Regions from separate parts of the Pectobacterium sp. PL64 genome, predicted to be linked through region 3. Evidence: predicted binding sites of a transcription regulator. Region 3 holds the regulator's gene; each other region holds the start of a gene.
The links. The regulator sigma-54, encoded in region 3, starts transcription at its own class of promoters, with help from an activator protein. The targets are predictions, from matches to a motif close to GTTGGCACANNTTTCGCTNT.
Positions count from the first base shown of each region.

Region 1 (10,308 bases), 600 kb from region 3:
TGCCAGTCTTGATATTACTGTCAGTCTTAATACTACTGCCCGTCTTGATACAACTAAAAGTCACGCCATGCGCTAACGCTAAACCAGAGCGACCTTACGCACACGTTCAACTCTTGCTTTTTCATTCGGATCGCCCCGATGTTGATATTTCCGCCGACATTACCGGTTACTTTTTGAACAAATCTGTGATGTGAATAAATGGTACACGGTGAGACTCAGCTTTTTCTCAGCAATCAGGGGGCAACATGAGCGGAAATAAAGTTCACTGGAATGGCGGTTTGCATGACGATGCGGTGCAGATTATGTCACGCGGTGGGGGAATCATCGTTTCGCCCACCAAGGTGGGTTACATCATCATGGCTTCAGATAAGGCCGGGCTGGAACGCAAATTTGATGCCAAACAGCGTAGCCGAAGCAAGCCGGGTGTCGTGCTGTGTGGATCCATCGCGCAGTTGAAAGCGCTGGCGCAGCTAAACCCAGAAATCGAACAGTTATATCAACGCCATTGGGATGCCGACGTGCTGCTGGGCTGCATTCTTCCCTGGCACGACAGCGCATTAGTGCGTATCCCCAAAGACGGCTCGAAAGCGCTGATGATGGACGATCGCAAAACCAGCTGTTTCGTGATTAAGTTCGGTAAACCGAGCGAAATCCTCACGCAGGAGCTGTGGGAAAAGTACGGTAAATTAACCTTTGCCAGCTCGGCTAACCCGTCTGGCAAAGGCAATCGGGGCGAGGTGGAGGGGATCGGTGAACGGATCAGTGCCTTTGCCGATCTGATTATCGAAGCCGACGATTACGTGAAATCTATCCAGCCGAATAAATCCCATGACACACGCTACGAGCAAGGCGTGATGGTGTCGATGGTGGATACAGACGGTCAACTGATACCGGAACAGAAAGGGAGACGGAGCGTATATCCGTGCCCGGCGCTGATACGCAAGGGGTTGGATGTGGACAAGGTGATGTCGCTACTGTCTGATACCTTCACCACCTGGGACTATCGCCACGGCGAGTATTATTAACGCGTAACAGCGGCATAACCTGCCGCTGAAATATCCCTTCCCACATGGCACGCTATGCGGCAATCTCCTATGCTCGTTTTCTGTCCTTGCGTTCTCATCACGGAAGCCGTTTATGCCATCCCACTCGCCGTCGGATTTCACGCAGCTCGCCAAAACCCATCTCAGCGCCATCAATACACGCTGGGCTAGCCTGATTGAACAGATTGGCGACTGTCGCCATCAGACCACGCCGCATAGGGAACCCTATGAGGCACTGATGCGTGCGGTTGCCTATCAGCAGCTAACGACGCGTGCTGGGGATGCGATGGTCGCGAAGCTCCTGCGGGTACATGGCGATGTCTTTCCCACCCCGGAACAAATACTGGCCTGCTCCACCGACACGCTGCGGCAGTGCGGTTTTTCCGCCCGCAAAGCGGATACACTGCATGGCATCGCCCAAGGTGCGCTGACTGGTCTGGTGCCCAGCCTCGAACAGGCCGCAGAGAGGGATGATGACACGCTCATTCAGCAGTTGACGTCGCTCAAGGGGATCGGGCGCTGGACGGTCGAAATGTTTTTGATTTATTCGCTGGAACGCACCGATATCATGCCGCTCGACGATCTCGGTATTCGGCAGGGGTTACGCTATGTTTATGATTTGCAGGACATGCCGAAACCGCGCGAGTTACAGGCACTCAGCCTGCACTGTCAGCCTTATCGCACGGTGGCATCCTGGTATTTATGGCGAGCGCTTGAGCTACCGGCATATCAGAGCTTTAAGCTGACACACCGGTAACGCGCAGCATTACCGCAGGTGGATTAGCGCAGACGAGAGCTGGTCGATACCTGCTGAACGTGACGACGGCGGTTCACTATGCGCTCCCGCAGCGTATCGTAGGCCCAGTTATACACCACGGTGTACGGCAGGAAGAACAGGAAGAAGCCAATTTCCAACATTAGCGCCTGCCACAGCGTGACGTTCAGCATCCACGCCGCCAGCGGCAAACCAATCAGGATAAAACCGCCTTCAAACCCCAGCGCGTGAGCGATACGAACCGGCAGACGACGCTTAACGCGATCCGCTGGCCACAGGCGATCGAATATCGTGTTGTAGATCATATTCCAGATCATCGCGACGCTGGCCAGCATGATAGTCAGCGCCCCCATATCGAAAACGGACTTATTCATCAACCAGGCTGCCGTTGGTGCACAGATCATCGTAGCAATCAGCTCAAAGCCCACCGCATGGTACACACGCTCACGTAAGGTTTTACTGGTTTTGTTCTGCATAGCACATTCACTTTTATTTATTGCGAGTTACTGGTCAATTTTCGCCATGACCATGGATGGCATCGTATTACGCCCTTATTTTCATCGCATAAGGTGGTAGAGTACAGTTAGATTCCATCGATAAAAACGATATACTCGTCATACTTCAAGTTGCATGTGCGTTGGCAATACTCGGCTCATCACTGAGCCTCGCCCTGAAGGGCCGCCGCAAGCGGCGTTCAAATCGGCTAAGACGATTTGTCCTCGCTCACCCCAGTCACTTACTGAAGTAAGCTCCTGGGGATTCACTGCGTCGCCGCCTTCCTGAAACTCGAATTATTTAGGGTATAGATAGAAATGCGATATTCACCGGAATCCCTGTTGGCTTTTGTGACCGCCGTTGATGCGGGCTCATTTTCCGCCGCCGCACGGCGCTTGCATAAAAGCCAGTCCACCATCAGCGCGGCCATCGCCAATCTGGAAGCCGATCTGGGGCTGACGCTGTTTGATCGATCCGGTCACCAGCCGGTGCTCACACTGGCGGGCAGAAAAGTGCTTTCCCACGTACAGGCGATTTTATCTGCCAGCGAAGATCTGGATGGGCTGGCGATCCGTCTGGCCGACCATATCGAACCCCGTCTGACGTTTGTGCTGTCCGATATCTGGCAAGCGCCTCACTACGAACTCGTGCTTCAGCGTTTCGCCCAGCATTTTCCTGATATTGAGTTTGAATGCCTGATTGCGGAAGGTGATGACGTGATCGATCTGCTGCAAATGAACCGCGCGCATGTCGGGCTATTGCGCGCCCAGACGGATTACCCGCCCGATATTGCCGCCGCGCGTTTGCAGATTAAGACCGACATGGCCATCTTCGTGTCGGCAGCGCACCCGCTCGCAACGGAAAAAACCGTGACGCGCAGCCAACTGGCGACCGTCCGCCAGCTCTATCTCAATACCTATAAACGCAGCGATCGACTACAACCGGAAGGGATCGTCTGGTCTGCGCCGTCCTACCTGATGCTACTGGAAATGGCGCAGCAGGGGCACGGCTGGAGCATTCTGCCACGCTGGCTGGTGGCGCAATACGACCAGCAGAAACTGGTGGAGCTGCCTGTCGCAGGCTGGCCGCAGTGGATTGACGTGGACGTTGTCTGGTCCAAGCCCCATCCGCCTGGCCCAGCAGGACTGTGGATGATCGACAATCTCCTTGCCCAACAAGAGACTACACAGCCATAACTCCGTCACGGCATTGGTAAAATCACATCCGTCATCACCTCTGCCACCGCACCGTGACTTTAGTGATCGGCCTGTTTTTTCATGAAACGATAAAAAGCCAATAACGGTTTATTTATATCGCCAACGAATAACATTAAGGATTAAATGGTTATTGTTTTTAATTTCACCATTTACTTTACTTAATTAAGACAATTAAAAGAGGAATATTTTCACGTTAAATCGCGTGCCCTTTCCCGTGGCGTCCGCACACAGGAAACCTATGCTGTGCCACCGTTCCACACGTCTGCTACGGGGAAAAAATAACGCGCACATCATTATTATTGTGATGTACCAAAGTAGTACTTCCCGACAAAAAACCATACTATTATGGTGATTACTACTTTTGTATTCGAGACATCCCTGTAGTGCTGCAGTAATACGCCTTAATAATAAGATGCTGAATCCTATAAGGTGAAAATTTACTAATTGATGCAATTGCAAGTGAGAAAAAAATGTCGAATAAACCCTTCTATTACCAAGATCCGTTTCCACTCAGTAAAGATGACACCGAATATCGCCTGTTGAGCAGCGACTTTGTCTCTGTCGCACAATTTGAAGGTCAGGACATCCTGAAGATCGAGCCAGCCGCGTTGACCCTTCTGGCTCAGCAAGCCTTCCACGATGCTTCTTTCATGCTCCGCCCCGCTCACCAGCAGCAAGTTGCCGATATTCTTAGCGACCCGGAAGCCAGCGAAAACGATAAATACGTTGCCCTGCAATTCCTGCGCAACTCAGAAATTTCCGCCAAGGGCATTCTGCCGACCTGTCAGGATACCGGTACGGCGATCATCGTCGGTAAAAAAGGCCAGAACGTCTGGACTGGTGGTAATGATGCCGAAGCGCTGTCTAAGGGCGTGTACAACACGTTTGTTGAAGACAACCTGCGTTACTCACAGAACGCCGCGCTGGATATGTATAAAGAGGTTAACACTGGCACCAACCTGCCCGCGCAGATTGACCTCTACAGTACCGAAGGCGAAGACTATAAATTCCTGTTCGTCACCAAAGGCGGCGGTTCTGCCAACAAGACTTATCTGTATCAGGAAACCAAAGCGCTGCTGACGCCGGGTAAACTGAAAAGTTTCCTGATTGAGAAAATGCGCTCGCTGGGCACCGCAGCCTGCCCGCCGTACCATATCGCGTTTGTCATTGGCGGCACCTCGGCAGAAACCACGCTGAAAACCGTTAAGCTGGCGTCAACCAAGTACTACGACGAACTGCCGACCGAAGGCAACGAGCACGGTCAGGCGTTTCGTGATGTCGCGCTGGAACAGGAAATTCTGGAAGCCGCGCGCGATCTGGGTCTGGGTGCACAGTTTGGCGGGAAATATTTTGCGCACGACGTGCGGATTATCCGCCTGCCGCGCCACGGTGCCTCTTGCCCAGTCGGTATGGGCGTGTCCTGTTCCGCTGACCGTAACATCAAAGGCAAGATCAACCGTAAAGGTGTCTGGCTGGAGCAGTTAGAGCAGAATCCGGGCAAATACATTCCTGAACATCTGCGTGAAACGGGCGAAGGCGATGCGGTTAAAATCGATCTGAACCGTCCGATGGCCGAGATCCTGAAAACGCTGTCGCAGTATCCGGTATCCACCCGTCTTTCCCTGACTGGCACCATCATCGTGGGTCGTGACATTGCTCACGCCAAGCTGAAAGAGCGTCTGGATAACGGCGAAGGCCTGCCGCAGTACATCAAAGATCACCCGATTTACTACGCGGGCCCGGCGAAAACGCCAGAAGGCTACCCGTCCGGTTCGTTAGGCCCAACCACCGCTGGCCGTATGGATTCCTACGTCGATTTACTGCAAGCCAACGGTGGCAGCATGATCATGCTGGCAAAAGGCAACCGCAGCCAGCAGGTGACCGACGCATGCCATAAACACGGCGGCTTCTACCTCGGCAGCATCGGCGGCCCGGCCGCGATTCTGGCGCAGAACAGCATCAAGAGCCTGACCTGCGTGGAATACCCGGAGCTGGGAATGGAAGCGATCTGGAAAATCGAAGTCGAAGATTTCCCAGCCTTTATTCTGGTCGATGATAAAGGCAACGACTTCTTCCAGGTGATTCAGAGCGCTAAATGCGTGAAATGCGGTTAACTCAGTTCTGTAGTCATTAGAGGTTAGGCAATATTTCGTGTGCCAACGCCCCTATTGTCGGGGCGCTTTCAGACCGTTGACAAACCTATTTGCCGAATGAAAACGGGAGTAACGGAATAGAAGAGTAAAGCGTTTGCGCCATGGACAAAAACGTCAGGAACGTTTTTGAACGTCGCTAGCGACGGCCCTGAAAGGGTGAATCTCAGGGATGAGATTCATATCTGCGCAAGCCGAGCTTACATGGACGTACTTGCAGCGTCTTTACGATCTATCCGTTACTCCCGCTCTACGGACTTTGTCAGCAACCTCAACGCCCCGATTTTCGGGGCGTTTTTTATTTGATGCCTAACCGCTTTGCCAGACGGTGCAGGTTGCCGCTGTCCATTTCCAGTTCTCTTGCGCAGGATGACCAGTTGCCCTCATGGCGCGCCAGCGTTTGTTGGATGATCCGCCGCTGATAGTCGTCCGTTGCCTCCCGCAGGCCGCCGCTGATGAAATACGCGGGTGCAGTGTCGATAGCGCTCGACGCCCCTGCGGCAGCATGAACGGACTGAGAGGGAAGTTCGAGATTGAAATGTTCAGGGCCTAACAGCACCTCGCCTGATTCCTGCCCTGCTCTCGCCAGCACGGTCGCGCGATAAATAGCGTGTTCCAGCTCGCGCACATTCCCCGGCCAGTCGTACTGTTCCAGTAGTGCGCCCGCGTCGGCCGTTAACGCCAGACGCGCCAGCCCCAATTGTACGCGGCTGCGCTCGCAGAAGAATCCCGCCAGCAGCGCCACATCCTGACTGCGCTCACGCAGCGGTGGTACAGACAGAGGGAACACGCTCAGACGGTGGAACAAGTCAGCACGGAAAGCGCCATCCAGCACCGCCTGCCGCAGATCGCGGTTGGTGGCCGCCAGCACGCGCACGTTCACTTTCAGGCTGCTGTCATCACCCACGCGCTGGAGATCGCCATACTGCAATACGCGCAGCAGCTTCGCCTGTAGCGTCAGCGACAGTTCGCCAATCTCATCCAGAAACAGCGTGCCGTTATCCGCCATTTCAAACTTGCCGGTTCGATGGTGGATTGCTCCGGTAAACGCGCCCTTCACATGACCAAACAGCTCGCTCTCCGCGACCGACTCCGGCAGCGCGGCACAGTTCAGGTACACCAGAGGATGACTTGCCCGGCTGGAACCGCGATGAATCGCCCGCGCCACCAGCTCTTTACCGACGCCGGTTTCCCCCATAATCAGCACGTTCAGGTCGGAACCTGCGACGATATCGACCTCTTTCTTCAGCCGCTGCATCGGTTCTGACAGTCCGACCATTTCCTCGACACTTTCCGCCGCCGGACTTTCAGCCCGCACTGGTGCGGGTAACTGCCGCTCAAGACGCTCCATCAGCAGCGCGTTACTCAGTGCCGCCGCCGCCATTGCCCCCACCAGCCGCAGTTCTTCATCGCTGAAATGGTCGAACTGACAGGGATCCATGCCGTCCACGGTCAGCGCCCCGATCAGGTTCTGATTGGCAAACAGCGGTAAGCCGACGCAGGCATGCACCTTAAGATCCTCCTGACTGGGAATCAGACCGTCATAGGGATCGGGAAGCTGACTGTCCGCCGGAAAGCGCACCACGTCACCCGCGCGGGCAATCGCCTCCAGACGCGGATGATCGGACAGACGAAAACGTCTCCCCAGCACGTCCGGCGCCAGACCGTCGATCGCCAACGGACGGAACAGCTGATTCTCGTAACGCAGCAGCGCCGAGGCATCACAGCGCAGCAGTTGGCGCAGGCTGTTGATTAAGCGCTGGAAGCGATCCTGATTCGATAGCCCCATTTGCAGCTCGATAGCAATGCGGGCAAGGGCGTTAATAGAGAGCGTCATAGTGTGTCCTAATGACAGAACCTGTGTCATTAAGACAATAGATAAAGCATGTCATTTTGACAACCACTATTTATTAAAACGTTATAAATCAATTAATTAAAAATTGGCACGCTTCCTGCAATCTCTACAGCATATTCCCGACTATGACTACTGAGGTTTCAGAACATGACAATTCACGTTAAGAACAATATCCACTGGGTTGGACAACGCGACTGGGAAGTCCGTGATTTTCACGGCACCGAATACAAAACGCTGCAAGGCAGTAGCTACAACAGCTACCTGATCCGCGAAGAGAAAACCGTGCTGATCGATACCGTCGATCACAAATTCAGTCGTGAGTTTGTGCAGAATCTGATGGCGGAAGTGGATCTGAACACGATTGACTACATAGTGATCAACCACGCCGAAGAGGATCACGCCGGGGCGCTGACAGAACTGATGGCGCGTATTCCCAACACGCCGATTTACTGTACCCACAACGCGATCGATTCCATTACCGGACACCACCATCACCCAGAGTGGAATTTCCACACAGTCAAAACTGGCGACACGCTGGATATCGGCAACGGCAAACAGCTGATCTTTATCGAAACGCCAATGCTGCACTGGCCGGACAGTATGATGACCTACATGACCGAAGATGCCGTGCTGTTTAGTAACGATGCGTTCGGCCAGCACTATTGCGATGAGCACCTGTTTAATGACGAAGTCGATCAGACCGAACTGTTCGAGCAGTGCCAACGCTATTTCGCCAATATTCTGACGCCGTTCAGCCGCTTAGTCACCGCAAAGATCCACGAAGTGCTGGGCTTCAACCTGCCGCTGTCGATGGTTGCGACCTCACATGGCGTGGTATGGCGTGACGATCCTGCCCAGATCATCCACCTGTATCTGAAGTGGGCGGACAGCTATCAGGAAGATCGCATCACGCTGTTTTACGACACCATGTCCAATAACACTCGCATGATGGCCGACGCCATTGCGCAAGGCATCAACGATGTCGATCCCGGCGTAGCGGTAAAAATTTATAACGTCGCCCGTCACGACAAGAACGAAATCCTGACGCAGGTGTTCCGCTCGAAAGGCGTGCTAGTCGGTTCATCCACCATGAATAACGTGATGATGCCGAAGGTCGCCGCCATGCTGGAAGAGATCACCGGCCTGCGTTTCCAAAACAAGAAAGCCTCGGCGTTCGGCAGCTACGGCTGGAACGGCGGTGCGGTAGACCGCGTTCAAACCCGCCTGATGGATGCCGGTTTTGAAACCACGCTAGCGCTGAAAACCAAATGGCGTCCCGATGGTTCCGCGCTGGAAATTTGTCGTGAACACGGTCGTGAAATCGCCCGTCAGTGGGCATTACATCCGCTGGATGACACGCCAGCCCGTCGCGTCATCTCGCCCGTAAAACAGACCGCCGCGGCACCGCAAGCCACCACCGCCCCGCAGAATGTGAGCGCCCCAGCCGAGAGCGCCTGCGGATGCAATGAAGTCGCAGCACCACAGTCAACCGCACAGCCAGCGGTACAGTCAGAAAACGGTTGTATGGTGTGCAGCGTCTGCCAGTGGATCTACGATCCTGCACTCGGCGAACCGATGCAGGATGTCACCCCTGGCACCATGTGGTCGGACGTACCAGACAGCTTCCTCTGCCCGGAATGTGGGCTGGGCAAAGACGTTTTCAATCCGATTCGCTAAGGAGAGGATGATGAAAGACATCGTGATTATTGGCGCGGGCTTTGCCGCCCGCCAGCTCATCCGACAGCTGCGCAAGCTGGATGCGCACTGCCCTATCCGCCTGATTACTGCCGACAGCGGCGATGAGTACAACAAGCCGGATCTAAGCCATGTGATGAGCCTGCAACAGCACGCCGACGATCTGACCAAGATGTCGGCAACCGCGTTTGCTGAAGAGAACCGCATTGCGCTGCTGGCCAATACGCGCGTCACCGCCATTGACCGCCAGGCGCAACAGGTCATCTGCGGCACGGATCGTTATGATTACCATAAGCTGGTGTTCGCAACGGGTGCCAGCGCAATGGTGCCGCCGCTTCCGGGACGCGAACATATGCTGACGCTCAATAGTCAGCAGGAATATCGCACCCACGAAAATCGGCTCTGGCAGGCTGAACGCGTACTGGTGCTCGGTGCTGGACTCATTGGTACTGAGCTGGCGATGGATTTGGGTCGCGCCGGAAAACGGGTCACGCTGGTTGACTGCGCCAGCAGCATTCTGCCCGCGCTGATGCCGCCCGAAGTCAGCGCGCGCCTACAATTTACGCTGACGCAGCAGGGTGTTTCACTGCTGTTGAACACGACCCTGCAACAGCTGGAGAAAACCGAAACCGGCATACAGGCCACATTTACCGATGGTCGTTCTGTCGAGGTGGACGAAGTCCTCTCCGCTATCGGTTTGCAGGCCAACACGCAGTTGGCGAAAACAGCGGGGTTAACGGTGCAGAAAGGTATTCAGACCAATGCGCAGTTGCAGACCACGGATCCACTGATTTATGCGTTGGGCGACTGCGCGGAGATTGGCGGTAAGCTCCTGCCCTTCCTGCAGCCGATTCAGCTCAGCGCGATTACACTGGCGAAAAACCTGCTGGGCACCAACGAGATGCTAACGCTGCCGCCGATGCTGGTAAAAATCAAGACGCCGCTGTTTCCCTTACAGATGGCAGGCGATACCACCGGCGGTGATTTACACTGGCAGCAGGAATGGAACGAACAGGGGATGGTAGCAAAAGCGCTGGATAGTCAACAGGTGCTACGCGCCTTTGTGGTCGGCGGGGAG
Region 1 is NZ_CP092070.1:378,112-388,419, reverse strand. It holds gene HP572_RS01730 (L-threonylcarbamoyladenylate synthase) at 246-1,025, shown strand; gene HP572_RS01725 (DNA-3-methyladenine glycosylase) at 1,138-1,800, shown strand; gene HP572_RS01720 (multidrug/biocide efflux PACE transporter) at 1,824-2,294, opposite strand; gene HP572_RS01715 (LysR family transcriptional regulator) at 2,631-3,509, shown strand; gene fumA (class I fumarate hydratase FumA) at 4,001-5,644, shown strand; gene norR (nitric oxide reductase transcriptional regulator NorR) at 5,979-7,517, opposite strand; gene norV (anaerobic nitric oxide reductase flavorubredoxin) at 7,683-9,212, shown strand; gene norW (NADH:flavorubredoxin reductase NorW) at 9,223-10,308, shown strand, end outside.
Region 1: norV (anaerobic nitric oxide reductase flavorubredoxin) is a predicted target of sigma-54. The motif match lies at 7,620-7,639, and genes of this name have one in related genera.

Region 2 (10,308 bases), 420 kb from region 3:
CGCGATAAAAGGGGCTTTGGTACGCGGGCTGTGGCGATGCAGGGCATGTGCCACCAGCTCTTTACCGGTTCCCGATTCGCCGTTAATCAGTACGCTGATCGACGAGCGAGACAGGCGACCGATGATGCGAAAGACATCCTGCATCGCGGGGGCTTCGCCGATAATGTCCGTTGTCGGGCCGTTGATCGGCTGGTTGCGTACTGGCTGCTGCTGTTCCAGATAATGGCTGATCGCGCGCTCAACCAGCGCAACGGCTTCATCAATATCGAATGGCTTCGGCAAATAGTCGAACGCACCCTGCTGATAAGCGCTGACGGCGGCATCCAGATCGGAATGTGCCGTCATAATGATGACCGGGAGCATCGGGTGGCGCTGTTTGATTTGCTGTAAAAGCGCTAATCCATCCATCCCTGGCATACGGATGTCGGACAGCAGAACGTCAGGCGTTTGTGTCGCCAGCGCATGCAGTACCTGATTTCCGTTCTCAAACGTTGCGCAGGTTAGACCCGCACCAGCAAGCGCGCGCTCAAGCACCCAACGGATGGAGCTATCGTCATCGACAATCCAGACTATCCCTCGTTGCATTGTGAACCTCACTGGCGAATGGGCAGGTAAACCGAGAATTCGGTGTGTCCTGGCCAACTGTTAAATTCAATTTTACCGGAGTGTTGATCGATAAGACTGCGGGCGATGGAAAGCCCCAAACCCGTGCCCCCTTCGCGTCCGCTCACCATCGGGTAAAACAGGGTGTCCTGTAGTTGAGCAGGTACGCCGGGGCCGTCATCTTCCACATCAATACGAGCGGCAAGACGATAACGCACACCGTGTAGTGTGAGCTGAAAAGCCGTGCGGGTACGTATCGTAATCGTCCCGCCTTCCTCGCCCAGCGCCTGTAGCGCGTTGCGGGTAATATTCAGCAGTACCTGTTCAATTTGATCGGGGTCGTGCGTCAGCTCTGGCAGGCTGGGGTCATAGTCTTTCACCAGCGTCACGTTATCTGGCTTTTCCAGTGAGACAAGCTGGCAAACGCGTTCGGCGACCTGATGAATGCTTTGGGTGACGTGCAGGCCAGGCTGCTGTGGCCCCAGCAGGCGATCAACCAGATTACGCAGGCGATCCGCCTGTTCAATGATGACTTTGGTATATTCCGTCAATGCCGGGTCGGGCAGTGCTTTAGCAAGCAGCTGTGCGGCACCACGCAATCCGCCAAGCGGATTTTTTATCTCATGCGCCAGACCCCGGACCAAATCACGGGCGGCCTGCTGTTGTGCATGTTGAAGCTGTTCCTGACTGAGGCGGCGCTGGTTATCCATCGGCGCCATTTCCAGTAGGATAAAATCGTTTTGTACCCGCTGAGCGGTGAGCGACATGATGTGCGCTTTGCCATCTACGACGATGGTGACTTCGTTATCCGTAAAACCTTGTCCTGAATCCAGACTTTCACGCAGTAAATCGATATTCAGAGAAAAATATCCCAGCAAATCGGGCAGCGGCGTGCCGGATAATTTACGCGAACTTTGTGCCAGTAATTGCTGTGCTGCCGGGTTTGAATAGTGAATCGCCAGATCGTTATCCAGCAATAAGATGCTGTTTATCAGGGAATTTAGGATCTGCCCAGCATCGGGCAGCGTGCCTGTTGCCATAACGCAGACTCCCGCACCGTCGTGGTGCATTGTAGTGTGAATGATGGATGTTACGTCGCAACGGCCAATGCCGGTGGTGAAAAAAGCCCATCCGAAGATGGGCTGAAGCGTTTCCACGGCAACAAAAACAAACTTCTTAGTATTCTGTTGTTTATCGGTCATGGTCGGGTATCAGCACACCCAACCACGCCGAGGTAGAGATTAGACGCTGTCGTTATTAGACGCTGTAGTACAGTTCGAACTCAACTGGGTGCGGCGTCATGCGAACGCGGTCAATCTCAGATTTACGCAGTTCGATATACGCTTCGATAGCGTCGTCGGTGAACACGCCACCACGGGTCAGGAACTCGCGGTCTTCGTTCAGTGCAGCCAGGGCCTCGTCCAGAGAACCTGCAACTTTTGGAATCTCTGCTTCTTCTTCCGGCGGCAGGTCGTACAGGTTTTTGTCCATTGCATCGCCAGGGTGGATTTTGTTGATGATGCCGTCGAGGCCAGCCATCAGCAGTGCAGCGAAGCACAGGTACGGGTTAGCAGCTGGATCCGGGAAGCGCGCTTCGATACGACGTGCTTTCGGGCTAGCAACCACTGGGATACGGATTGAAGCAGAACGGTTACGGGCAGAGTAAGCCAGCATAACTGGGGCTTCGTAGCCTGGGACCAGACGCTTGTAGGAGTTGGTAGTCGGGTTCGCCAGGGCGTTGATAGCTTTAGCGTGCTTGATAACACCGCCGATGTAGAACAGCGCCATTTCAGACAGGCCGCCGTATTTGTCGCCAGCGAACAGGTTAGTGCCGTCTTTAGACAGAGACATGTGGCAGTGCATACCAGAACCGTTATCACCAAACATTGGTTTTGGCATGAAGGTCGCGGTTTTACCGTAGGCGTGAGCCACGTTGTGCACGACATATTTGTAGATCTGAATTTCGTCAGCTTTTTTGGTCATGGTGTTGAAGCGGGTAGCCACTTCGTTCTGACCAGCGGTAGCCACTTCGTGGTGGTGAGCTTCAACAACCAGACCCATTTGCTCCATGGTCAGACACATAGCAGAACGGATGTCCTGTGATGAATCGACTGGTGGAACTGGGAAGTAGCCGCCTTTCAGACCTGGACGGTGACCTTTGTTACCGCCTTCGTATGCTTTACCGGAGTTCCAGTACGCTTCGACATCGTCGATAGCAACGTGGGAACCGGAAGTGCTGCTGCCGAAACGGATGTCATCGAACAGGAAGAATTCTGGCTCAGGCCCGAACAGGACGGTATCGGCAATGCCGGAAGAACGCAGGAAATCTTCCGCACGTTTCGCGATAGAACGCGGGTCGCGGTCATAGCCTTGCATCGTGCCTGGTTCGAGGATGTCACAACGAATGATCAGTGTAGAATCTTCGAAGAACGGATCGATCATTGCGGTGCTGGCATCGGGCATCAGAACCATGTCTGACTCGTTAATACCTTTCCAGCCGCCAATCGAGGAACCATCAAACATTTTACCTTCTTCGAAGAAGTCGGCATTGACTTGATGAGCCGGAATGGTGACGTGCTGCTCTTTACCTTTAGTATCAGTGAAGCGTAAATCAACAAACTTCACTTCGTGCTCATTCAGCATCGTCAAAACATGTTCTGCGGACATACTTGGTTCTCCCGATTGGTCATTTATCGTCGTGGAACGAATATCGTTGTGGATTGATGTTGTTGCCGTGAGTAGACTAAAGCTAAAAGTGTGCCAACTTTTTAAATGTGTGCAATGTGTTGCCCCTTGGGGCTTTCTCACGTAAACCCACTGCACCATTATAGTCTAAAGCACCAAAATGGTGCTTCATATGTGAATTATTGCACTTATTTGGTGCATTCATGTTCGCTTGTAGCGCTTTTGCACCGTGAAAGGGATCACAAAGCAGGCAGCTCTAGGTTGTTTATCATAGATGCTTGTGATCTTGTTTAGTCCCTCGATTAATACGTGTACAATAGCGCGCTATTTCTAAATGCCTGAGGCAAAGCTGTGATCGAAAATTTGCGTAACATCGCCATTATTGCGCACGTTGACCATGGGAAAACCACCCTGGTTGACAAGCTGTTGCAACAATCCGGAACGTTCGGTGAACGTGTCGAAGCAACCGAGCGTGTAATGGACTCCAACGATTTGGAGAAAGAGCGTGGAATTACCATCCTCGCAAAAAATACCGCCATTAATTGGAAAGACTACCGTATTAACATCGTAGATACCCCGGGACACGCCGACTTCGGCGGCGAGGTTGAGCGTGTAATGTCGATGGTTGACTCGGTACTGCTGGTTGTTGATGCGATGGATGGCCCGATGCCGCAAACGCGTTTCGTGACCAAAAAAGCATTTGCCAACGGTCTGAAACCAATTGTTGTTATCAACAAAGTTGACCGTCCTGGTGCGCGTCCTGACTGGGTTGTCGATCAGGTATTCGACCTGTTCGTGAACCTGGATGCGACTGACGAGCAGCTGGATTTCCCGATCATTTATGCTTCTGCGCTGAATGGTATCGCGGGTCTCGACCATACCGACATGGCGGAAGATATGACTCCGCTGTATCAGGCGATTGTCGATCACGTTTCTCCGCCTCAGGTTGAGATGGATGCGCCGTTCCAGATGCAGATCTCTCAGCTGGACTACAACAACTATGTTGGCGTTATCGGTATCGGCCGTATCAAGCGCGGTAAAGTTAAGCCTAACCAGCAAGTCACTATTGTTGATAGCGAAGGCAAAACCCGTAACGGTAAAGTCGGTAAAGTTCTGACTCACCTGGGTCTGGAGCGTATCGACGCGACTGAAGCGGAAGCGGGCGATATCATCGCGATCACCGGTCTGGGCGAGCTGAACATTTCCGACACCATCTGCGATCCGCAGAATGTCGAAGCGCTGCCAGCACTGAGCGTCGATGAACCTACCGTTACCATGTTCTTCAACGTCAATACTTCACCATTCTGCGGTAAAGAAGGTAAGTATGTTACGTCGCGCCAGATTCTGGAGCGTCTGAACAAAGAGCTGGTACACAACGTTGCCCTGCGCGTTGACGAAACCGAAGACGCTGATGCGTTCCGCGTTTCTGGCCGTGGTGAATTGCACCTGTCAGTTCTGATTGAAAACATGCGTCGTGAAGGCTTTGAACTGGCCGTATCACGTCCGAAAGTTATCAACCGCGTTATCGACGGTCGTAACCAAGAGCCGTTTGAAAACGTAACGCTGGACATCGAAGAACAGCACCAGGGTTCAGTCATGCAAGCCATGGGTGAGCGTAAAGGTGATGTGAAAGACATGATTCCAGATGGCAAGGGTCGTATCCGTCTGGATTACCTGATCCCTGCTCGTGGTCTGATCGGTTTCCGTACCGAATTCATGACCATGACGTCTGGTACCGGTCTGCTGTACTCCACGTTCAGCCACTACGATGACGTGCGTCCAGGTGAAATCGGCCAGCGTCAGAACGGCGTACTGATCTCTAACGGTCAGGGTAAAGCTGTCGCGTTTGCGCTGTTCAGCCTGCAGGATCGCGGTAAGCTGTTCCTCGGACACGGTGCAGAAGTGTATGAAGGCCAGATCATCGGTATTCACTCACGCTCTAACGATCTGACAGTAAACTGTCTGACCGGTAAGAAACTGACCAACATGCGTGCATCGGGTACCGATGAAGCAACCACACTGGTTCCGGCGATCAAAATGTCTCTGGAACAAGCGCTGGAGTTCATCGATGACGACGAACTGGTTGAAGTTACACCGCAGTCGATCCGTATTCGTAAGCGTCACCTGACCGAAAACGATCGTAAACGCGCTAGCCGCGGCAGCAAAGACGTCTAATTTCAGACGGATTTGTCTTGTTACGCAACAGGGCACCTTCGGGTGCCCTGAATTTTATGCGCTTTCTTCCACTTTAACCTTTCCTTTAGATTTCCTCCCTGTTCAGTTTCTTCATTTCCCGCTACAGTGAAAATCCTACGATTACGTCAGGAGGTCACTGCCATGCTGTATATCTTTGATTTAGGCAATGTCGTCATAGATATTGATTTCAATAGAGTATTGGGTGTCTGGAGTAATCTGAGCAGCGCGCCGCTCGCGACGTTGCAAGAGCGTTTTGTCATGGGCGAAGCGTTTGAACAGCATGAGCGGGGTGAGATCAGCGACGAGGAATTTGCTGCCAGACTGTGTCAGGAAATGGGCATCGCCCTGAGCTTCGAACAATTCACCGCTGGCTGGCAGGCTATTTTTGTCGCGTTGCGTCCTGAGGTTATCGACATCATGCAGCGCCTGCGTCAGGAAGGGCACCGCGTGGTGATTCTGTCGAATACCAATCGTCTCCACTGTTCACACTGGCCTGCGCTATTCCCAGAAGTGGCAACGGCGGCTGACAGACTCTACCTGTCACAAGATATTGGATTACGTAAGCCGGAGCTGGCGATTTACCAATACGTTCTGACAGAGGAAGGTGTTTCGCCTGCGCAAGCCGTCTTTTTTGACGATAATGCCGCGAACGTCGATGCGGCCCAAAGCCTGGGTATTCACAGCATTCTGGTGACCGATCGTCAGGTAGTACCGGATTTTTTCGCCATGCAGGCGACGACGGCTAAAGCATGATTTATATCGCAGGGGCGGACATCGCCTCTATTGGGAATGATGACATCAGGAGTAGTCGGGTTTTATGATTGCGCTAATTCAGCGAGTATCCAGCGCCAGTGTTACGGTAGAAGGCAGTGTGGTTGGGGAAATCGATAAAGGTTTACTGATCCTGCTGGGCGTTGAGCAGGGCGATGACGAACAAAAAGCCACGCGACTCTGCGAGCGCGTGTTGGGTTACCGCATATTCGGTGACGATGACGGGAAAATGAATCTCAATGTTCGTCAGGCTGGTGGCAATGTGCTGGTGGTTTCGCAGTTTACGCTGGTGGCTGATACGCAGCGTGGCATGCGGCCTGGGTTTTCTCGCGGTGCGCATCCTTCAGAGGCCGATCGCCTCTACCAGTATTTTGTCGGACAGTGTCGTGAGCAAGGCGTTCACACGGAAACAGGGCAGTTTGCTGCGGATATGAAAGTGGCATTAGTGAATGACGGCCCGGTGACGTTCTGGCTACAGACATAGGGTTGTAACGTCATGGTGTTGTAACGCTATCGTTGTGAAGTGCTATTACCACTGTCGTTTCGTGACATAAATTTGTCAGTGGTCCGATCTTATGAACCCCGATGCAATGAGGCATCTCGGTATAGAGGAAGGGTTATGTATCATTTGAGAGTACCTGAAAGCGCGGAAGAACTGGATGCGTACTATCAATTTCGCTGGGAAATGCTGCGTAAACCTCTACGCCAGCCGCTGGGTTCTGAGCGTGATGCTTACGATGCTCTGGCACATCACCAAACGGTGGTGGATGAGCAGGGAAGGCTGGTCGCGATTGGGCGTCTTTCTATCAATGCAGATAATGAAGCGGCAATCCGCTTTTTAGCCGTTCATCCTGACGTCCGAGGGAAAGGGCTAGGCACGCTGCTTGCGATTACCCTGGAGTCTGTTGCGCGTCAGGAAGGCGTCAAGCGCGTGGTCTGTAGCGCCCGTGAAGACGCAATGGATTTCTTCTCCAAGCTGGGCTTTGTTAATCAGGGGGAGATCACCGCGCCACAAACCACACCCGTGCGGCACTTCCTGATGATTAAACCAGTGGCGACGCTGGATGATATTTTGCATCGTCCTGACTGGTGCGGACAGCTGCAGCAGGCGTGGTACGAGCACATTCCACTGAGTGAAAAAATGGGGGTGCGGATAAGCCAGTACACCGGAAAGCAATTTATTACCACCATGCCCGAAACGGGCAACCAGAATCCCCATCACACGCTTTTTGCCGGCAGCATGTTTTCTCTCGCTACGCTCACCGGGTGGGGATTAATCTGGCTGTTGCTGCGTGAACGGCACCTCGGTGGCACGATAATTCTGGCGGATGCGCACATTCGTTACAGTACGCCGGTGAGTGGCCGACCAAACGCTATCGCTGATTTAGGGTCGCTGAGTGGCGATCTGGATCGTCTCGCGCGTGGGCGTAAGGCGCGCGTGCAGCTCAATGTTGAGCTCTTTGGTGATGACAATAAAGGGGCGTTGTTCGAAGGGGTTTATATCGTGCTGCCTGCCCAACCGGATGCACCGCTAGAAGAGGGTGGATCAGAGGTAGATTAACTCACGGCTAAGCATTATGAGAGCCAAATATTATGACGCTATTCCCATCGGTACATCACGCTGCATGTTAGCCAGCAGCATTTCGCCATAATAATACCCGTGATTCTCACTGGGTGATGTTGCTGACAAAGTCTGTAGAGCGGGAGTAACGGATAGATCGTAAAGACGCTGCAAGTACGTCCATGTAAGCTCGGATTGCGCCATCCCTGGCGCAAACGCTTTACTCTTCTATTCCGTTACTCCCGTTTCCATTTGGTAAATAGATTTGCCAACGGTCTGGCCCGGTGTTTTGAAAACGTAATAATTACGGCGTTTCTGTCACAGTACCCTGATGCATCTGCTGCCTTATCGGGTGGTCGTTGCTATCTACACCTTGCAGAGTGCCAGTTAGCGTCGGCTTCAGCGGCGTATCAGCGGCAAGCCGTCCATTCAGTTGCAATTGCAGATTCGTATTGCCCGTCGGTGCGGTTGCGGGCTCTGGCCACCCCCAGCGTGTCAGAACATCCAGCGGTACGGCGCGTCCTGTCAGTGACAGGGAGAAATTGCGTGCCGGTTGCTGATTGATCGTTGCCTTGGCATCCAGCATGCCATTTTGCGTAAACGCGCTGAGTTCGTTAATGGCAATCTGATTATCGTCGGCTACCAGTGCCATCGAAGGACGGCGGACATCGACTTTATTAAACGTCGCGTCGCTGGCATTAAGATTCAACGATCCTGTCCACATTCCCCACTGATGGTTGCGAGCTAGTAGCAAATTGCTGCCGTAGCCATCCAATGCGGTTAGCTGGAAGGGGAAGTCTGGGTTGATATCGATTATCAGGTTGCGGTTCGCCGTGAATTTTCGCACATTCACTTCTGCCAGCCATGATGGCAATGTCGCTTGCCACCGCTGACGCCAGTCGCCAGGGAGCGTGTACTCCATCCCTGCGACAACAAACTCATTCAGCTGTAAACGGTGGTTACTACGCTGCCAACTGCCGTTGGTTCGCAGTAAACCGCCTTCCCAACGTGTAGAAAACTGTTTGATGTTAACGCCCGCCGGTGACAAATCCAGATTCACGATAGGGTCGATAAGATGCATGTTGCCGTTCACAATGTCGGTCGCATTGAATGACAGCGTTCCGCCTTCGCTCTGCCAGTCATTCTGCTTAAACGTGACATTTTGCAGGGCAACATCAAGGTCGATAAACGCCCATCCCGGCCCTTCAATGCGGGCATCAATCAAATCAAAGCGGTCAACCGTAACAGAAGGCAGTTCGGTAACGGGCTGCCAGAAGGCCTCCGGCGTCCTCTGCGTTTGCAAACGGACATTGCTGAGTCGCAGGCTACCGATCTGCCAACTGCCGTCTTCTGCGCGGCTGGCATTTCCCGTTAGCTGCCCCTGAGCGACATCTGCGCCGAAATTGCTCAGAATCAGCTGGTTGTGGTTGATTTCGCCCTGAACCAATACCTGACTGGCGGGAATATCGTTGAGTTCGAGTGAGCGGGCGCTGAGTTGGAACTGTCCCTGTTTACCCAGCAGATAGCCAGCCTCGGGCTGCCACGGCATCATTCCGCCGTTAATCTGTTGACCATTCAGACGCCAATCGCCGTCCTTTGCCTGCAGCGCCATTGTACGCAGCTGTAGCACATCGGCTTCGATAGGGAGTGTGGCAGCCTGTGAGGAAAGATTTAGCGTACCGCCTTCCAGTTCGAGACTGGCGAAGTGGCGTGGATCGGTAATTTGACGGGCACTAAACCCGGCTGAAATCTGCTTTGCAGTGAGTGTTGGCGGCTGATTTTTCTGGCCAAAACTGACATCGGTGAGCTGGATATGATCGGCTGTTGACCAGTCATGATTAATTTTGCCCAGTGACAACTGGTAGTCAGTATTCTGGTTTACCCAATTACTCACCCAGCCAGCTGCCCAACTGGTTTGCAGTAATACATATACGACCACCAGCGCTAAAAAGGCCAGCAGCAGTAGGGTCAGCAATAATTTCCCGATAAATTTCATCGTGTCAGTCCATGCCAATCGTCAGGGAGAACTGTTCTTATGCCGCAATTTCCCTGAAGGCTCAATAGGTAATGCTGTTACAGACAGTAAAAAGCGAGCGGTGTTGCATCACCGCTCGCTTTTACATGAACTGAACTGAAATTATTGCGGGCTGGCGCTATTTTTCTTCGTGTGGGAAGACGATATTCAGCACGATTGCCGTAATCCCGCCAGCGGCGATACCGGAAGACAGCAATGTTTTAATCCAATCCGGTGCGAACTGCAGAATCAGCGGCTGCTGCGATACGCCAAGGCCAACAGCCAGCGACAGCGCAATAATCATGATCGCACGACGATTCAGCGGCTCACGGGACACAATACGCACACCAGAAGCGGCGATCGTACCAAACATTACGATAGTGGCACCGCCCAGAACTGGCTCTGGAATATGCTGCACAAATCCGCTAACGGCAGGGAACAGACCCAGTGCGATCAGCATCAGTGAAACCACGAAGCC
Region 2 is NZ_CP092070.1:4,422,597-4,432,904, reverse strand. It holds gene glnG (nitrogen regulation protein NR(I)) at 1-585, opposite strand, end outside; gene glnL (nitrogen regulation protein NR(II)) at 594-1,643, opposite strand; gene glnA (glutamate--ammonia ligase) at 1,861-3,270, opposite strand; gene typA (ribosome-dependent GTPase TypA) at 3,640-5,463, shown strand; gene yihX (glucose-1-phosphatase) at 5,626-6,237, shown strand; gene dtd (D-aminoacyl-tRNA deacylase) at 6,302-6,739, shown strand; gene fabY (fatty acid biosynthesis protein FabY) at 6,875-7,816, shown strand; gene HP572_RS19890 (AsmA family protein) at 8,121-9,812, opposite strand; gene HP572_RS19885 (NCS2 family protein) at 9,970-10,308, opposite strand, start outside.
Region 2: glnA (glutamate--ammonia ligase) is a predicted target of sigma-54. The motif match lies at 3,349-3,368, and genes of this name have one in related genera.

Region 3 (10,308 bases):
TCGTTGTCGCCATTACACCGTGGAATTTCCCGCTGGCGATGTTGACGCGTAAGCTGGGGCCGGCGCTGGCCGCGGGATGTACCGGCGTCATCAAACCTGCGAACAACACGCCGCTGTCTGCGTTTGCCCTGTTGGCGCTGGCGCAGCAGGCGGGTGTGCCGGATGGCGTACTCAACGGCGTGGCGGGCGATACGCAGGCGATCAGCGATACCGTTATGGCGAGCGATAAAGTGCGCAAAATTTCCTTCACCGGCTCGACGGAAGTAGGGAAAACGCTGGTGCGCAACGCCGCAGAGACCATGAAGAAAGTGTCGATGGAACTGGGTGGCAACGCGCCTTATGTCGTGTTTGATGACGCGGATATTCAGGCTGCAGTGAAAGGCGCGATAGCTAACCGTTTCCGTAACGCGGGTCAGGTTTGTGTCAGTGCCAACCGATTTTATATTCAGGATGGCGTCTACGATGAGTTTGTCTCTCAGCTCGCGGAAGAAGTGAAGAAGCTGAAAGTCGGCAACGGTATGGATGACGGCGTTGTACTCGGTCCGCTGATTGACGATGCTGCGGTCGAGAAGGTAGAAAAGCACGTCAATGATGCGGTGGAAAAGGGTGGCAAGGCGCTGGTCGGTGGTAAACGGCACAAGCTGGGCCATAGCTTCTTTGAGCCGACGGTGATTGTTGATGCCAACGAAGCGATGCTGCTGGCACAGGAAGAAACGTTTGGTCCGGTCGCGCCTTGTTTCCGTTTCAAAACGGAAGAAGAGGTGATTCAGCGCGCCATACAATACGCCGTTTGGGCTGGCCGCCTACTTCTACAGCCAGAATTTGCAGCGTGTGTTCCGCGTGGCAGAAGCGCTGGAGAGCGGCATGGTTGGCATTAACGAATGCGCGGTTTCAACCGAATTAGCCCCCTTCGGCGGCGTGAAAGAGTCAGGATTAGGGCGCGAAGGCTCGGTTCTGGGGCTGGACGAGTTTCTGGAAGTGAAAACCTGGCATTTGGGCGGGTTGTGATCTGAAGGGGGTGTTGCGATCGGAATTGATCGAATCCGATTGAATACCGATAAGACAGTATAGGTAATACGTGGGATGAGTGAGGCATGCTCCTCATCCCACGATCGCCGTTAGTCTTTGGTTTCAGCCAGCTCGCGCAGATACTGGAAGATCTGGCGGGCAGATTTCGGTGGCTTATTCGTTGCTTTCTCTTTCTGCGCATTCCGCACCAGAGAACGTAACTGCTGACGGTCAGCGTGAGGATACAGCGCCAGAATATCGGGGACCACATCGTCACCCTCTTCAATCAGACGGTCGCGCAGCTGTTCCAGTTTGTGGAATAACGCGACCTGCTGATTATGACGGTTGTTCAGCTTATCCAGCGCGGTTTGGATCGGCTCTGGATCGCGGGCGCGCAGCATTTTACCAATCAGCTGTAGCTGACGGCGGCGGCCTTCTTTCTTGATCCGCTGCGCCAGTTCCACCGCCGCACGCAGATCGTCGTCCAGCGGGATCTTCTCCAGGGCGTTTTTACCCAGATCGACCAGTTCCGCGCCGAGATCTTTCAGCGCTTCGGCATCGCGCTTTATTTCACTTTTGCTGACCCAGATAATTTCATCATCTTCGTCGTCTTCTTGGTTATCGGGGACGTCATTCAGCCAGTCTTCGTACTTTTGCTTCATGGTTGGCTCCTAAAAAGTGTCCAGGAGCAATTCGTAACGCTACGCGTAGCGGCTCCGGGATGGTGAACAGCGTGCCCACCAGAAAAAAGAGGCTGATACTAACAGGTTTTGGGCTTTGTGCGAAATTGTCCGTAGATCCTGTTAGACTAGAAAGCATTATGCTACACCATTTTATGCTCCTCATACTTCACGTTACCTGCGTGTTGGCTGCGCGAAGTATAGAGAGTATACGCCCCTTTCGTGCTCGTTGCGGGGATGATGATGGTGAGCTTTCTTCCACTCATTATGGCAGAACAATGACGATAACTACTCAGGTTGCAGAGCAGCGTAAAGCGCTGGAGCTCGCGGTTGCTCAGGCGCTGGAACTGGCGCGTGCCGGTTCTGATGCGGCAGAAGTCGCGGTGTCAAAAACGACGGGCATTAGCGTCAGTACCCGTTATGGTGATGTTGAAAATGTTGAATTCAACAGCGATGGCGCGTTGGGCATTACGGTTTATCACCAACAGCGTAAAGGCAGCGCATCGTCTACCGATCTCAGCCCGGATGCGATAGCCCGTACCGTACAGGCCGCGCTGGATATTGCTCGTTATACCTCTGTCGATCCTTTTGCTGGCCCGGCGGATCGCGATCTTCTGGCGTTCGACGCGCCGGATCTGGATCTGTTCCACCCAACCGAGCTGGATGCGGATCGCGGCATTGAATTAGCCGCTCGCGCAGAGCAGGCCGCCTTACAGGCTGATAAGCGTATTACCAACACCGAAGGCGGCAGCTTTAACAGCCACTACGGCGTTAAGGTATTCGGCAATAGCCACGGTCTGCTGAAAAGTTACTGCTCTAGCCGCCACTCCATGTCCAGCTGTGTGATTGCCGAAGTAAATGGCGATATGGAGCGGGACTATGCCTACACCGTCGGCCGTGCGCTGGATGACTTGCGCAGCCCGGAATGGGTCGGTGAAGAGTGCGCACGCCGCACGTTATCCCGTCTGTCCCCGCGTAAACTGCCGACCATGCAGGCACCGGTGATGTTTTCTGCGGAAGTGGCGACGGGTCTGTTTGGCCATTTGGTTGGCGCCATCAGCGGCGGCAGCGTTTATCGTAAATCCACTTTCCTGCTGGATAAGCTGGGTCAGCAGATTTTGCCGGAGTGGCTGACGATTGAGGAACAGCCGCATCTGCTGAGAGGGCTGGCCTCTACACCGTTCGACAGCGAAGGCGTGCGGACGCAGGCGCGTGACATTGTGAAGGCGGGCGTGTTGCAGACCTGGCTCATGACAAGCTACTCCGCGCGTAAGTTGGGAATGCAGAGCACCGGCCATGCGGGTGGCATCCATAACTGGCGGATTGCCGGACAGGGTCTGGATTTCAACGGTATGTTGAAACAGATGGGCAAAGGCCTGCTGGTGACCGAACTGATGGGGCAGGGTGTGAGCGGTGTGACGGGGGATTATTCCCGTGGTGCATCCGGCTTCTGGGTCGAAAACGGCGAAATTCAGTATCCGGTCAGCGAGATTACCATCGCGGGTAACCTGAAAGACATGCTGCGTAATATTGTGACGGTGGGGAACGATATCGAAACCCGCAGCAATATCCAGTGTGGTTCCGTGTTGCTGCCAGAGATGAAGATCGCAGGGGAATAAGCCTGCTCTTTGTGAATAACCGTCGCCGTCGGCAGTGTCCGACGGCTGTTACTCTATGTCGATATTGGCATCGTACCTTGCTGGTTTAGCGGTGGTACTCGCCTGCGGCTTCTGGCTGATAGAGTAGTTCTAGTACTTCAATTCGCGTTTCTTCACCGTTTGGCAACTGCCAGGTGATCGAATTTCCCACATGCATTCCCAATAGTGCCGCGCCCAGCGGAGCCATCACCGACAGCGGTTCCTGACTGTCCTTCACCGCGGCCGGATAAACCAGCGTGCGGATGTGCTCTTCGTTGGTATTCAGATCGCGGAAACGCACCCGACTATTCATGGTGACGACATGTGAGGGAATTGATGCCGAAGGCAGAATGTCCGCCCGATCCAGCTCCTCATTCAACGCCTGTGCGATATCGCTGTCCGCAAAGGCGGGCTGCTCCAATAACATATCCAGACGTTCTGCATCCAATTCACTGATTGTCAGGTTAGGTTTCGTCATACTCCTCTCCAGTTGGTATTTTCAGATGATATAAAAATAACCCCCCGCACCCAAAGGAGCAGGGGGTATAAGAAAATATTATGATTTATAGAGGTAGATAGTAGGAGGTTCGGGGAGGAAAGTGAAGCGATCCTTGTCACGAAGGCTGGCAGATACCCGTCATACAAGGAAATCGCTAGTCTTCGTCGAACCCGGCTTCGAATAGCCCGATGACGGCGGCAAGCGCCTGTTCTTCATCTGGGCCCGTCGCTTCTACCTCGATGAGCCGCCCTTTCGCCGAGTCCAGCATTAGCATAGCAATCACGCTGCTGGCTTCGGCTTCGGTGCCGCTGTCATTACGCAGAATCACTTCTGCATCAAAGCTCTGCACCAGCTCGAACAGCTTCATGGCTGGGCGAGCGTGCATGCCCAGCTTGTTTTTGATTTCAACCGTTTGCCGGACTGTCATAGGTTACCTGATTGTACTGGTTTGCCGACGATTACGAGGGTTTACGTTTTTCCAGCGTACGGTGGCGCGACTGCACGTTCTTACCGCGTGAGCGGAAGTAGTCTGCCAGCTGTTCGGCGACGTAGACGGAACGGTGTTTACCGCCGGTACAGCCAATGGCGACAGTCAGGTAGCTGCGGTTATTGGTTTCCAGCATCGGCAGCCACAGTTCCAGATAGCTGCGGGTCTGGTAGATGAAGTTGTGAACTTCGGTGTGCCGGTCGAGGAAGGATGCAACGGGCTTATCCAGACCGGTCATCGGGCGCAGTTTCGGATCCCAATGCGGGTTCGGTAGGAAGCGCACGTCAAAGACGTAATCCGCATCGATAGGGATACCGTGTTTGAAGCCGAACGATTCGAACACCATCGTGAGCTCGCGTTCTCGCTTGCCGAGCAGTCGGGTACGCAGCATTTCGGCCAGTTCATGTACCGACATCTCTGAGGTGTCGATAATCAGGTCGGCGCGTGAACGCAGCGGCTCCAGCAGGTCGCTTTCTTCATCAATGGCGCTTTCCAGTGACAAATTCTTGCTGGAGAGCGGGTGAAGGCGACGGGTGTCGCTGTAGCGACGAATCAGCGTATTGCGATCGGCATCCAGAAACAGCAGTTGAGGCGAGAAGCTGGGCGGCAGTTGCTCCATGGCATGCTCGAAGATCTCTGGTGATTCCGGCATATTGCGCACGTCAATGCTGACTGCTGCGGAAATGTTACGTGCCGCAAGCGTATTAGCCAGTTCTGGCAGTAGAACCACTGGCAGGTTATCTACGCAGTAGAACCCCATATCTTCCAGTGCGCGCAGGGCGACAGATTTTCCTGAACCTGAGCGACCACTGACAATCATCAGCACCATCTGACGACTCCCCTCTGGCAATGTGATGGCGAATTTTCATTGCCACTGTTTTTATAAAGTGATGTATAGCTAAAAAAATGACGGCTTAGCGCATGGATTGCAAGCATTCTCTGAATCCACGGCGAATCGCCCGTCATCGTGAACATAACAACCATCCGGCTTAACCGGCTTCCGTCATAATCTGGTACAGCTCTTCATCGCTTTGCGCCGCACGCAGGCGTCGGCAAACCGTTTTATCTGCCAGCCGCTTGGCAACAAGCGACAGGGTATGCAAATGGGTTTTACATTGTTCCGCTGGAACCAGCAAGGCAAAAAGCAGATCAACGGCCTGATTATCAATGGCATTGAAAGCGATCGGTTGCTCTAACTGGATGAAAACACCGATGGCACCCAGCGCATTATCGTCTTCCAGCTTACCGTGAGGAATGGCAATGCCGCCGCCGATTCCCGTGCTGCCCATCCGCTCCCGGGTCAGGATGGCATCAAAGATAATCTGCGAAGGAATGTTAAGCTGCCTGGCGGCCAGCTCACTGATAATTTCCAATGCCCGTTTCTTACTCTGGCAGTGGACGGTGCTTCGGGTGCACTCAGGACGTAATACGGTGCTGAGCTGCAATACGGGATCGTGGTTCATTTTATTTTCACTTAACGACGCTTTCACTTCTGGTGATCCCGACCCACCCGATGGATGGGCCGAGTTTGTCCTTTGCCAAGCGGCAAAGGAGAAAATTAGTGCTGCTTGAGTTTATCTTTATGCTTATTGAGCTGTCTCGCCAGCTTATCAATCAATAAATCTATCGCGGCGTACATATCTGCCGCCTCTGAGGTTGCATGCAGCTCGCCGCCATTAACGTGGAGCGTGGCCTCGGCAATTTGCTGAACTTTTTCCACTCTCAATACCACATTGACCTGATTAATCCGGTCAAAATACTGCTCTAATTTGGCAAACTTGCCATTCACAAAATCACGCAGTGGTTCGGTGATATCGATGTGGTGTCCGGTAATGTTGAGCTGCATAGTGTCTTCCTTCTCTGTTGAGATCAAACCAGTTGTTTACGCTGATTCGATGGTGGGATAGATAAAGACTCTCGGTATTTTGCCACGGTTCGACGCGCCACGATGATGCCCTGATCGGAGAGCAGTGCCGTAAGCTTGCTATCGCTCAGTGGCTTCACGGGGTTTTCCGCTGCAATAAGCTTCTTCACCAACGCGCGGATTGCCGTTGACGAGGCTTCTCCGCCGCTATCGGTATTAACGTGGCTGGAGAAGAAATATTTTAGCTCAAAAATGCCGCGTGGGCTGTGCAGGAACTTCTGTGTCGTCACGCGTGAGATGGTGGATTCATGCATATCCACCGCTTGAGCGATGTCTGCCAGTACCATGGGCTTCATGAATTCTTCGCCCTGCTCGAAGAAATCCTGCTGCTGCTCGACGATACAGCGGGTGACCTTCAGCAGCGTGTCATTGCGACTTTCCAGGCTTTTGATGAGCCAGCGCGCCTCTTGCAGATTGCTGCGGATAAACTGCCCGTCGCTGTCGTTGCGCGCGCTGTTACCCAGCGCGGCATACTGCTGGTTAATCTGCAACCGGGGAACGCTGTCGGTGTTCAGTTCGACGGCCCAGATCCCTTGAACTTTACGTACCAGCACGTCGGGAATCACGTATTCGGATTCACCGGTGTTGATCGATTGTCCCGGACGGGGATCGAGCGATTGGATCAGCGCCAGCGCTTCTTTCAGCACGTCTTCTTTCAGGCGCGTGATGCGGATCAGGCTGCGGAAATCGTGATTGGCTAACAGATCAAGATGATCGCTGACGATCAGACGCGCTTCGGCCAAGCGTGGCGTGTCGTCGACAAACTGGGAAAGCTGCACCAGCAGACAATCACGCAGATCGCGAGCGGCGACGCCAACGGGATCGAAGCGCTGCACGCGTTTGAGTACGGCTTCAACTTCTTCCAGCGTCACGTCGTCATCACCAATGCTGTCAAGAATGTCCTGCAGCGGTACGGTCAGGTAGCCGGTGTTGTCCACCGCATCGACGATAGAAGTCGCGATAGCCGCGTCGGTATCGGAAAACGGCGTTAGCTCAACCTGCCACATCAGGTAATCCTGAAGCGTTTGCGTGGTTTCGCCTTGGTAAATCGGCAGTTCTTCATCGCGATAGTCGGTGCCAGTGCCCGACGGCGTGCCTGCGGAGTAGATTTCATCCCAGGTCGCATCGAGCGGCAATTCTTCCGGCATGTCTCTTTGTTCGAGGGCTTCACCGGTATCCAGTGAATCGCTGTCTGCCTTTTCAAATGACTCGATTTCGTCGTGCTGATCCGTTTGTTCGAGCAACGGATTGCTTTCCAGCGCCAGTTGAATTTCCTGTTGCAATTCAAGCGTGGACAGTTGCAACAGGCGGATCGCCTGTTGGAGCTGTGGAGTCATGGCCAGTTGCTGGCTAAGCCTGAGTTGCAAACCTTGCTTCATAAATCGCGCTAACGTCCCATAAGTACTGCAAAGATAAAATATTACCCTATCAGAGTCGGAAGCCTTCGCCCAGATAGACGCGTTTCACCTGTTCATCGGCCAGAATGTCGGTCGGTGAACCGTGGGCGATCAGGTTGCCCTGACTCACGATGTAGGCTCGTTCACAGACATCAAGCGTTTCGCGGACGTTATGATCGGTAATCAACACGCCAAGCCCGCTGTCACGCAGATGCTCAATGATTTTTTTAATATCCAGTACGGAGATCGGGTCTACGCCCGCAAACGGTTCATCCAGCAGGATGAACTTCGGATTCGCTGCCAACGCACGCGCAATCTCTACGCGGCGTCTTTCTCCACCGGACAGCGATTGTCCCAGACTATCGCGCAAATGAATAATATGGAATTCTTCCATTAGTTCATTGGCACGATCTTCCTGCTGTTCGGTCGTCAGATCTTTACGGATCTGTAACACTGCCATCAGATTGTCATACACGCTTAAGCGACGGAAGATAGAGGCTTCCTGCGGCAGATAGCCGATACCGCGCAGCGCACGTTCGTGCAAAGGAAGCAGGCTGATGTCGTCATCGTCAATGACGATTCGTCCTTCATCACGCGGAACAATACCCACGACCATGTAGAACGTTGTTGTTTTGCCAGCACCGTTCGGCCCAAGCAGGCCGACGATTTCACCGGAATTCACGGTGAGACTGACGTTTTCCACGACCTTACGGCCTTTGTACGCCTTGGCTAGATTTTCTGCGGTTAATGTTGCCATAACTTATTCAGTGACCCGTGGTTGCGGTTGCTGAGAACGAGAAGGCTGGCTCTTGTTCTCTTTCTCCTGAAGCTGAGAAGGGACCAACACCGTCGTCACGCGTTTTCCTTTGTCGCTGGTCGCTTCCATCTGTTGCTGTTTCACCAGATAGGTGATGCGATCGCCTTTGACATTGCTGTCCTGCTGTTCCAGATAGGCATTGCCCGTTAGCACCAGAAAGTCTTTGGCCAGCTCGTAGCGGATTTTCTGCGCGTGACCTTTCACCGGTTTGCCGTTGTCCTGCATCTGGTAGAACGTCACGGGGTTGCCGTAACCTTCCACCACTTCACTGCCTTGCGTGCCTTGTGGACGCGTCACGACGACCTTGTCGGCTTTTACTTCAATCGTGCCTTGCTTCACGACAACATTACCGGTGAACGTCACCGTGTTGCCCTGCATGTCCAGAGATTGCTGTGCTGAATCAATGTGAATAGGTTGATTGCTATCGCCGGTTACGGCAAAAGCGGAAACGCTGACGGCGAACAGCGAGCTGGCGATCAGGGTGTTACGCATCAGATTATTGGTTTTGGATTTCATAAGAGGTTTTTACCTTTTCGATCAACTCGGCCGTTTTGTTACGCAGATTCCCGCGCATTTTCATTCCGCTTGACGTGAAGCTGGCGCCGTACAGGGTGACTTCATCATCGGAAGAGACGTCCTGCGTTACCAGATTCACCTGGGCATTATTCGTTGTGATGCGCTGAAGCTGTGCGTCTTTCGTCAGGCTATTCACCTCAACGTTGCCGTACAGATAGAGCATCTTGTCTTTTGTCAGCTTGGCGCGATCGGCGCGTACTGACCAGGTTGCTGTGCCTTGTTCATTGAACAGCGTGGCAACAGGCTTGGTAAACCAGCTCAACTGCTCGTCGTTGAAATATTCCGCTTTTTCCGAAATCAGTCTGTAGCTCAGCTTACCCGCAGGGCTGTATACCTGCGTGTTCGTCTTTTCGCTGGTATAAACCGGCACGGCGGGGTCGTTCGCATCCGGTGCCGCTACCGTGTCGTCATCCGCAATATTCCAGCCGATGAGGATAAGCACTAACAGGGCCAGAAAAGCGGTGAGCCAACGCTTGGTTTTACTCATATTGACAACCCTTTGGCATGCTCCAGCTTGTCCTGAGAGAACAGAATCAAATCACACAGCTCACGTACTGCGCCACGGCCTCCTGCAATGCGGGTGACATAATCTGCGCGTGGTAACAGCAGCGGGTGGGCGTCTGCCACGGCAACGCTCAGCCCGACTTGCGCCATCACTGGCCAGTCGATCATATCGTCGCCGATATACGCCACCTGATTTGCCGTTACTGACAGTTTATCCAACAGATCGTTGAAGGCCAAAACCTTATCCGATTGCCCCTGATAAAGATGGTTAATGCCCAGCGTCTTACACCGATCTTCCAGCAGTTTTGCTGAACGCCCGGTAATGATGGCAACCTCAATATCGGACGTCAGCAAGCAGCGAATACCATAGCCGTCGCGGACGTTAAAGGCTTTCAGTTCTTCGCCGTGATTACCCATATAAATCAGACCATCTGACATCACGCCGTCAACGTCGCAAATTAACAGGCGAACCTCACGGGCTTTATCCAGTACCTGTTGATCGACAGGCCCATAGCAGGTATCGGTTTGCGCCCTGACTTCACTCATTCACTATTATCCTTTCTTTTTAAACCACGCCAGCCCGCAGCATATCGTGCATATGGACGATCCCGACCAGACGATCGTTTTCTGCCACCAGCACGGAGGTGATGTGGCGCGACTGCATCAGGTTAAGTGCATCCACCGCCAGCGTTTGCGGTGCGACCCGGATGCCGCCCGCGGTCATCACATCAGCAATGCGCGCGCTGTTCAAGTCAATATTCATGTCGAAGATGCGACGC
Region 3 is NZ_CP092070.1:4,843,827-4,854,134, forward strand. It holds partial or broken gene HP572_RS21770 (NAD-dependent succinate-semialdehyde dehydrogenase) at 1-1,008, shown strand, start outside; gene yjgA (ribosome biogenesis factor YjgA) at 1,119-1,670, opposite strand; gene pmbA (metalloprotease PmbA) at 1,967-3,307, shown strand; gene rnk (nucleoside diphosphate kinase regulator) at 3,393-3,803, opposite strand; gene npr (PTS phosphocarrier protein NPr) at 3,979-4,251, opposite strand; gene rapZ (RNase adapter RapZ) at 4,283-5,140, opposite strand; gene ptsN (PTS IIA-like nitrogen regulatory protein PtsN) at 5,301-5,774, opposite strand; gene hpf (ribosome hibernation promoting factor) at 5,870-6,157, opposite strand; gene rpoN (RNA polymerase factor sigma-54) at 6,181-7,614, opposite strand; gene lptB (LPS export ABC transporter ATP-binding protein) at 7,664-8,389, opposite strand; gene lptA (lipopolysaccharide ABC transporter substrate-binding protein LptA) at 8,393-8,965, opposite strand; gene lptC (LPS export ABC transporter periplasmic protein LptC) at 8,946-9,512, opposite strand; gene kdsC (3-deoxy-manno-octulosonate-8-phosphatase KdsC) at 9,509-10,075, opposite strand; gene kdsD (arabinose-5-phosphate isomerase KdsD) at 10,095-10,308, opposite strand, start outside.